Regions from separate parts of the Lysinibacillus sp. FSL M8-0355 genome, predicted to be linked through region 2. Evidence: riboswitches for the same ligand, from Rfam matches in the RefSeq annotation. Region 2 holds a riboswitch; the other holds the start of a gene.
What was found. Region 2 has a riboswitch for cobalamin ahead of MKY46_RS21575 (hypothetical protein). Riboswitches for the same ligand answer to the same signal wherever they lie in the genome.

Region 1 (4,297 bases), 180 kb from region 2:
CTTCCGTTCAAGAGGCTTTCGATTTTTTAGAAGATGGGCATGCAGATTTAATTCTTTTGGATGTTATGATGCCAGAGATGGATGGGTGGCAGGCGTGCCAAGAAATTAGGAAGTTTTGGGATGTACCCATCATTATGCTTACTGCAAAAGGAGAGCATGCGGATATTGTAAAAGGCTTAAACCTCGGTGCTGATGACTACATATTAAAACCCTTCGATGAGGAAGAGTTATTAGCACGTATATATGCGGTATTAAGAAGATCGAAAATAGAGGAAAAGGTTATTAGCTTTGAGGGTCTTCGCTTAGATAAGGAATCCTTTGAATTATATTTTCAACATGAGGCAATTCCCCTAACACCAAAGGAATTTTCCATGCTTGTTTTATTTTTAGATCATCAAAATAAAGTATTTTCTAGAGAACATCTAATCACCACAGTCTGGGGATATAATGTGACAATTGAAGATCGTACCATTGATTCTCATGTGCGTAATTTACGAGAAAAATTAAGAAAAAGTGGGTTCCCTGCGGATGATTACTTGCAAACAGTATGGGGTATCGGCTATAAATGGCATAAGTCAATTGATAGAAAACCGTTACAACACAAAAGCTAGAAAACAACCTCTGCCAGAAATGCTGGAGAGGTTGTTCATATTATTTTGAGGTTAATTCTTCTTCTGTCACCCATTTATGATTTTTAACAGCTTCACCATTTGTGGTCGAAGTGTAATCAACCATATAAACAGTCGTTTGGATAGCCTCCTCAATACGGACAGTCGCATTTTCCATACCTTCCATATGCGCTGCGTCCGTTTTTACTTCTGTGCCAGGGGCTAGTGGTGCTTCTTCTGGATCAATCAATTCTTCATGAATCACCCACTTATGATTTTCTACACGCTTTCCACCGGAAGTTGGCTCATAGGAAATAACATAGGCAGTTGTGTTATAGGCACCTATTATTGTTGCTTCGGCACCTCTCATACCGTCCATATGTCCATCCGTAATAATCACGTTACTTCCAACAGAAAACTTCGGATTATCCGCGTTCTTTAATGTGGATGGTACTTCACCTGAGCTTGAGTGGCTCATCGTAGAATGATCCATTTCTTCAGCAGTGTTATTGGAAGGAGATGCAGGCTTCGTTTGCTCCTCCGCACAAGCTGTTAAACTAATGAAGGCCGTTACTGCTAGAAGTCCAGTAGACCATTTTCTTTTAAATATCATGTAATATCCTCCTCACTATTTTCCCTTACTGTAGCAAACAAATGTGCAGAAATGATGGATGTCAATTGCTTTTTGACATGAATGAAGAGAGCGAAATGTTATTGATGTATGTGATAGGAAAAGTGGCTAAGATGTGGTGGAGTATCCTCCCATGCCAAAACTATTAAGTAATAGATAGCCAATTTATAACGAGCAAATAGCAAAACTGCGAAGATACAGCTTATATATTGTTCTTCCTTAGAAATAAAATTCCATGTAGACTAACAATCTATAAAAATGTATGATAGAATCGTCACAATTTTATAAATTCAAATACTATTGGTGTGCCATTTTATAATGTCACTTAAAAGGGAAGTCGGTGTAAGTCCGACGCTGTCCCGCAACTGTAACGAGGAGTCCTATAATATTATTTGCCACTGTGGAAGAATGGGAAGGCAATTATAGGGTGTTGAATCGAAGCCAGGAGACCTGCCAGTTAGTAATACCTGTAATGCCCACGAGGATGCAAGCAATTACGGACAATAGCTGGATTTTTTCTGACTTTGTTTATTCTAGGGTATTTCTATGCGTCGTTGCGTATGGAATACCTTTTTTTATTGCTTCATTCATCACTATTCAGTAGGAGTTTGAAACAGATGAATAAAAAATTTATGTTATTTTCCTTCGTACTTTTTATGGTATTAATTGTTTCAATGACCTTTGCTGTAATGGTTGGCTCAGTTTCAGTTACACCATTATATGTATGGAAAGTTATTCTTTCTAAAATCCCCTTTATACAAAATGCCATAGAGCAGGATTGGAGTCGCTCACAGGAGATCATCATCTGGCAAATAAGAGCACCTCGTGTTTTGCTAGCTGCTATTGTTGGAGCGGGGTTAGCCATTGCGGGGGCAGCGATTCAGGCGCTTGTACGAAATTCCATTGCTGACCCATATATTCTAGGAATTTCTTCAGGGGCAGCCGTCGGAGCTACTTCTGTAATTATTTTAGGAGCCTTTTCATTTTTAGGTATTTACGCGCTTTCAATATCAGCCTTTTTAGGATCATTACTTGCCATTGCACTGGTGTTTTTCTTATCACGTGTTGGGGGACGGGTTTCTATTTTTCGTCTGTTATTGGCAGGTATGGCTGTTTCCTTTATTTTAACGGCCATTTCTAATTTTATTTTAATGATGTCAAAGCAAGAGGGGGCTTTAAAAGCTGTTATGTTTTGGATGCTAGGTAGTCTAGCAGGAGCTAAATGGAATAATATTATCATTCCAGCTTCCATATTTTTTGTCGTATTTGTGCTTCTCTGGCTACACTATCGAAATTTAAATTTACTTTTACTTGGGGAAGAAGCGGCAGTGACGTTAGGCGTTAATCTTCAGCAATTTCGGATTCAGCTTATATTACTTGTCTCCCTGTTAACAGGTGTACTGGTGGCAGTCAGTGGCTCTATTGGTTTTGTAGGTCTAATTATCCCTCATATAGTACGTTTAATTGTGGGATCTAACTATAAATATGTGATACCGATTAGTGCTTTAATAGGGGGGATTTTCTTAGTGTGGGCTGATGCCTTTGCTCGAATTATCATTGCTCCTCAGGAAATGCCAATTGGTATTATTACAGCCTTTTGTGGAGGTCCATTTTTCATTTGGCTACTCCGTCGCAATAATTATTCTTTCGGTGAAGGAGATTAACTTATATGACATTAGAAGCAAAGCAAGTATCATTCTCCATTAACGATCAACGTATACTACATGAAGTAAGTATTCAAATAAAGAAAAAGCAGTTTGTTGGGTTAATTGGCCCTAATGGTAGTGGCAAATCAACATTGCTAAAAAATATGTATCGTCTTCTAAAACCTGAAAGCGGGACGGTATTATTAAATGAGCATGATATTTTAAAGCAATCTAGTAAAGCAATTGCAAAGAATTTAGCTGTTGTTAGTCAAGATACACCTGTTTTATTTGATTTCACTGTACATGATTTAGTTTGCATGGGGAGAACGCCACATAAAAAACTGTTAGAGCTAGATCAAGAGCAAGATTTTCAAATTGTTAAAGATGCTTTGAAGCAAACAGGTATAGCTCATTTAGAAAAACGAAGCTTTAGCTCCCTTTCAGGTGGAGAGAAAAAACGTGTAATGGTTGCACGAGCACTAGCACAGCAAGCACAAGTGCTTATATTAGATGAGCCAACGAATCATTTAGATATCCAACATCAACTTCAGCTTATGGACTTAATTCAAACCTTACATTTAACAGTAGTTGCGGCTTTACATGACTTGAATATTGCGGCAATGTACTGTGATCAAATTTACGTTTTGCAGCAAGGTCGAATTGTGTGTCATGGGGCACCCGAGGAAGTGCTAACACCAGCATTGTTACAAGAAGTATTTGGTGTTTTTGCTGATATTCAAACACATTCCTTGACTGGTAAACCATACCTCACGTATGTTCCTGATCAATTCGCAAAGAAGGTCAGTCAAGTTTAAAAAAGTAAGGACAATTATTTTACATAATATATTCATTATGAAAGTAGCATTTACGAAAATACATGGCATTGGAAACAGTCATACCAGGAAGAGTTTTTATATTTCTTAGTTAGAAAAATAGTCAATGTTTATACAGGAGACGGATTTTTCATTAGCTAGAGTAAGGACCGCAGTGTATCTGTTTTTAATTATAAAAATGTAACAGGTTCAAAGATATACTCAATGGTTTAAATGACAAAGGACATTCCTCGATATTAGAAGGATGTCCTTTGATTGTAGTTTAATTAAGATACGGCCTTTAATCCTGCTACACCGATGATAATAGCGATGATACTGATAATTCGTGGTAGATTTTTGGATTCACCAAAGAAAATGATATTGACAAGCACTGCACCGACAGTACCAATACCTACCCAGACAACATAGGCAATGCTTAGCTGTAAATAATTGAAGGAAGCATATAAAAGGGCAAATGATAATCCAAAGCCACCGACATATAATAATAAATTTCGTATCGTTTTATTTTGACTATAAAAGCGTAATCCAATAACACCTATAATTTCGGCTATTGCTGCTAATAAAATATATACCCAACCC
Region 2 (4,297 bases):
AGATATTTTCGCTGCTTCAAAAAAACGTCTTGAACCTAAATACTGTGAAACGACAATGGATGCACCATTCCCTACCACTTCAAGAATCAAGATCGCAATATGGATATATTGATTGGCTGCACCTACTCCGGATACAGCATTATCTGATAAAGCACTGAGCATAAAAGTATCGGCTAATCCCATTAACATAAATAGAAATACTTCTAAGAAAATAGGCCATGTTAAATGGAATAGACTTAACTTATTTGTCTCTTTCATTGTCTCTGCCAATACTTTCACTTCTCCTATATTTTTCTTAAAAATCTATTGTATCTTATCATAAATTTTCAGACTGTAAAGAGGTTTATAGGAAGACAGCGCTTCCACATAAAAAATCCCTCTCACACAGATATGTGAAAGGGGTCATTGTTATGTTAAGCAATAAGCTTGCAATTGCTCTCGTCTAGCAATAGTTAGGCCAAACTCCTGCTCTAAAAACTTAGTCTTTGAGCCATAATGGTAATCCATAGCATCCAATGCTGCTTGTAAATAGTCTTCTCGAGCAGACATTAATGCATAGAATTGCTGTAATTCTTGCTCATTATATTGATGTTGAATAGCCTGTGCCATTCTGTCTACCATTGGACGTAAATGGATATTCGTGTTTAAATAGTCTTCCATAATCGTCTCCTCAGGTACATCTAAGGCTAGCAAAATAAGAGCTCCCCCTATACCTGTGCGATCCTTACCAACTGCACAATGGTGGACAAGACCCAAATTGTCAGGATTTTGTATGGTTTTCATTAACTCTTTAAAAGAAGGATTATTAAACGGCATCTGTGCATAAAAATCTCGGAACATTTCGGGGCTTACTGCTTTATAAAAATCTCTACCACCAGCATTTGTAGGCATTTCAAATGTATGATTGCCCTTCGCTGGTATTTGAATATATTGAGCGTGTGAGAACATAGGGTTAGGATTATGGTGTGCCTCATTATTATCACGATAATCAAAAATGGTTTTAATCCCTAATGTTTCAAATAGCTCTTTATCCGCCAACGTCATTTTCCCAAGAGCCGCTGAGCGGTAAAATAAACCGTTCTTGACAATGCGCCCATCCCTTGTCCTATATCCCCCCATATCTCGAAAATTATAAACTGCCTCAAATGGAATTATCTTTGTCTCTAACTGTTCCAATTACTACACCTCCTAAAATTATCGAGCACTCTTACTTTTATTTTATAGAACTAACTCAATTAATTCCAATTTTCACACTAGGAAATAACAACCCACATAAAAATGGCTAGCTGTCAGTATACAGCTAGCCTTGAATGGTTTCTTATTTAAATAACTCTGGATAGACAGCCTTTGCTACTAGTTCTACGGCTTCCCCAATACGTGGGCCAGGTCGATTAGAGATATCTGTATCAAGAGTCTGTACTGCTTTATTTTGAACTGCTGTCACTGTATTCCATCCATCACGTGTAAGTATTTCACCTATTGGATCCTCTGTGTAGTTTACTGTCGTTAAAATAACATCTGGGTTTTTCACTATGACATCTTCCTCAGAAACTTGTGCCCAGCTGCTCAAGTCAGAAAAAACATTCTTAACATTGGCTGCATCTAGTATTTCTTGCTGGAAAGTACCAGAGCCTGCTGTATAAATATCGGGCTTAGGACTAATTTCTAAATAAACATTTTTCGGTGCTTTTACTTCCTTCACCTTTGCTTTAACGTCAGCTAATTTCGCTTTAATCTCTTCGTTTACTTCATTTCCTTTATCTGCAACACCCATTACAGCTGCGATCTGTTCGATGTCACCATAAACATCATCGAATGTAGCTGCTGATTGAATAACAAACACTTTGATTCCAGCATCTTCAAGTGGTTTCATTGCTTCCTTATCACCAATCGTATAAGCTATAACAACATCTGGCTTCAACGCTATGATTCGTTCACTGTTAAAATTCACAGAATCAGAAACCCGTTCAATTTTCTGTGCTTCCTCTGGGTAAGTATCATATTCAGTTGCTCCTACGATTTTATCACCAACACCTAGAGCAAATAAAATTTCTGTATTACTTGGTTGCAATGATACAACTGTTTTTGGTACTTCTTTAAACTCTATTTCTACACCGCGATCATCTGTCACTTTGTAGTTTGTTTGCTCTGTTTGTTGTGTATCCTGTGAAGCGTCTTTATTTTTAGTATCTACCGAAGTACCACAACCTGCTAAAATCATTGCAAGGAAGAGTACTGTTAGCCATTGAACATTAAATAATTTCTTCATTATTATTCTCCTTTTTCTTTTTCATCGGATATGATTTACTAATAAATGGTATTTCAGCTATCCCTGCTTGTTGATTCATAAAGACAGCCATAACGAAGCACACATTGGCTAATAGGCCTAAATAATCAAAAAGAATAGCTGGAACCTCTCGTTCATCCGATACTTTGTGTAATGTACGATATGATTTTTTTGCTTCACTACGGCAAAGATGTAGAGCAGCGGCAGCCTCTGTACCTTGAGGTAAGACAAAGTTTTGTATCTCTTCCTTCACATGACGAACATAAAAATCATAGCGCTCACTTAACCAAGCAAGATCCTCTTCTGTTACAGCTAGTTTTCCACGAACCGAGCCATTGACATGGTAGGCCATAGGTAAAATAATTATTAAATCTTCTACAACAGCTTGTACATCCTCTTTCTTAACTGCAGCTAAAGCAACTCCCAAATGCGTAGTCAGACTGTCTGTTCGAATCTCAAAATCAACCGTCGAAGCTTTTTCACGCATAAATGGATAACAAGAATAACGTGCATCTTTTTTCACTTGCGATCCCCCCACTTTTCATTATGAAAATTCTTGCATAAAAAAACGCCGCTCCTTTACGCAAAGGAACGACGAAAATAACATAATAATGGCCAAATTAACATGACATAGCCTATGTATTTGCCGTATATCCTCCTAGCTTCCGAGAAGTTTTTATACGTTCAAACAAAGGTCGGTCTCCTGGCTTGTACAGTTCATTACATAAAAAACGAATGTGTGATAAAGTACCTTCCCATCTCTGTTAAGACAGTGGTAAACCTTTATACTAGCTGTACTTACAGTTGCGGAAACAGCTTCGGTTTTTCACCGAATTCCCGATTATGCTTGTTAGCACCTTTATTCTGCAAGAATAATTCACTTGTAAAGCAGTTTATCATATATTAATAGGAAAAAATAGCTGTGCTTTGAATGGATCGTCACCATTTCTAAAGAATAAGATAAACAAAACTGTTTTATAGTATAGTTTCAATTGCCTGTTCAATATCAAGTTGTGAATCTGTTGGTTCAAAGCGTGCAACGGTCTTGCCGTTAGCATCTACTAAAAACTTTGTAAAGTTCCAGCGAATATTACGACCATCTAAAAAGTTAGGGGCAAGTTGAACAATTGCCTCAGCAAGCATTTTTTCCTGCATGCTCGCCTTGCCAAACTCTCGAAAATCCACTTCATGTTTTAAATAATTGAATAATGGGTGGGTAGTCTCTCCATTTACTTGTACAAGCTCAAAAATTGGGAAGGTAACGCCATAATTCACTTTACAAAGATGCGTAGTCTCCTCGCCATCTTCAGGATTTTGATGACCAAATTGATCGCAAGGAAATCCTAGAACGACAAAATTATCTTTCCCATATTTATCATACATTTTTTGTAAGTCATCAAATTGATATGTAAATCGGCATTGATTCGCCGTATTGACAATTAGCATCGTTTTTCCACGATATGTTTCCATGGATAAAATTTCACCATTAGGTTTTCGTACTAAATAATTATAAATGCTCATGTCTTAACCCCTTTTATTTTTTCATTTATTATAGTTGACTATTCAATAATTTACCAAATAATTTGCACAAAAAACACCATCTCGTTACGTTGAACGGATGGCTGACTTATACTTCTGTTTAGATTTAACGTCCTGCTCTTCATTAATTAAACGATGGGCAATGTCTAATAACTTTATGTCACTTGTCTCGTCATATAGCTTTTTAAAAGATACAATAATATCATGGCGAATGTGAGTCGGATGCTTCTCATCTAAACAAGTTTGAAATCTCTTTGCTAAATAAGACACCACTAAGTCACTTTGTACTTGACCTGCTAGCCCAATTTTCCAAATAGCTTGTAATGCATTTCGAGCTGTAACGGATCGTTCATCATAAGTCACAGCCCAAATCTTTAAAAAATCCTCCAATACCCTTTCTTCTGGGTCACTTTTTGCGGCTAAGGCGCATAAAATTTGTGCAGCACGTGCACGTGCATGACCATCTTTGTA

Region 1: linked by a shared signal. The riboswitch ahead of MKY46_RS20730 (FecCD family ABC transporter permease) and the one ahead of MKY46_RS21575 (hypothetical protein) in region 2 are both predicted to bind cobalamin.

What each region holds. Positions count from the first base shown of each region.
Region 1 covers NZ_JBBPAI010000001.1:4,238,583-4,242,879, reverse strand. Annotated here, with positions in the region: gene MKY46_RS20740 (response regulator transcription factor) at 1-611, shown strand, start outside; gene MKY46_RS20735 (YdhK family protein) at 652-1,221, opposite strand; cobalamin riboswitch at 1,524-1,711, shown strand; gene MKY46_RS20730 (FecCD family ABC transporter permease) at 1,857-2,903, shown strand; gene MKY46_RS20725 (ABC transporter ATP-binding protein) at 2,909-3,700, shown strand; gene MKY46_RS20720 (DMT family transporter) at 3,985-4,297, opposite strand, start outside.
Region 2 covers NZ_JBBPAI010000001.1:4,419,768-4,424,064, forward strand. Annotated here, with positions in the region: gene MKY46_RS21560 (MATE family efflux transporter) at 1-258, opposite strand, end outside; gene MKY46_RS21565 (tyrosine-protein phosphatase) at 409-1,176, opposite strand; gene MKY46_RS21570 (ABC transporter substrate-binding protein) at 1,319-2,269, opposite strand; gene MKY46_RS21575 (hypothetical protein) at 2,253-2,810, opposite strand; cobalamin riboswitch at 2,964-3,163, opposite strand; gene MKY46_RS21580 (glutathione peroxidase) at 3,263-3,808, opposite strand; gene MKY46_RS21585 (hypothetical protein) at 3,893-4,297, opposite strand, start outside.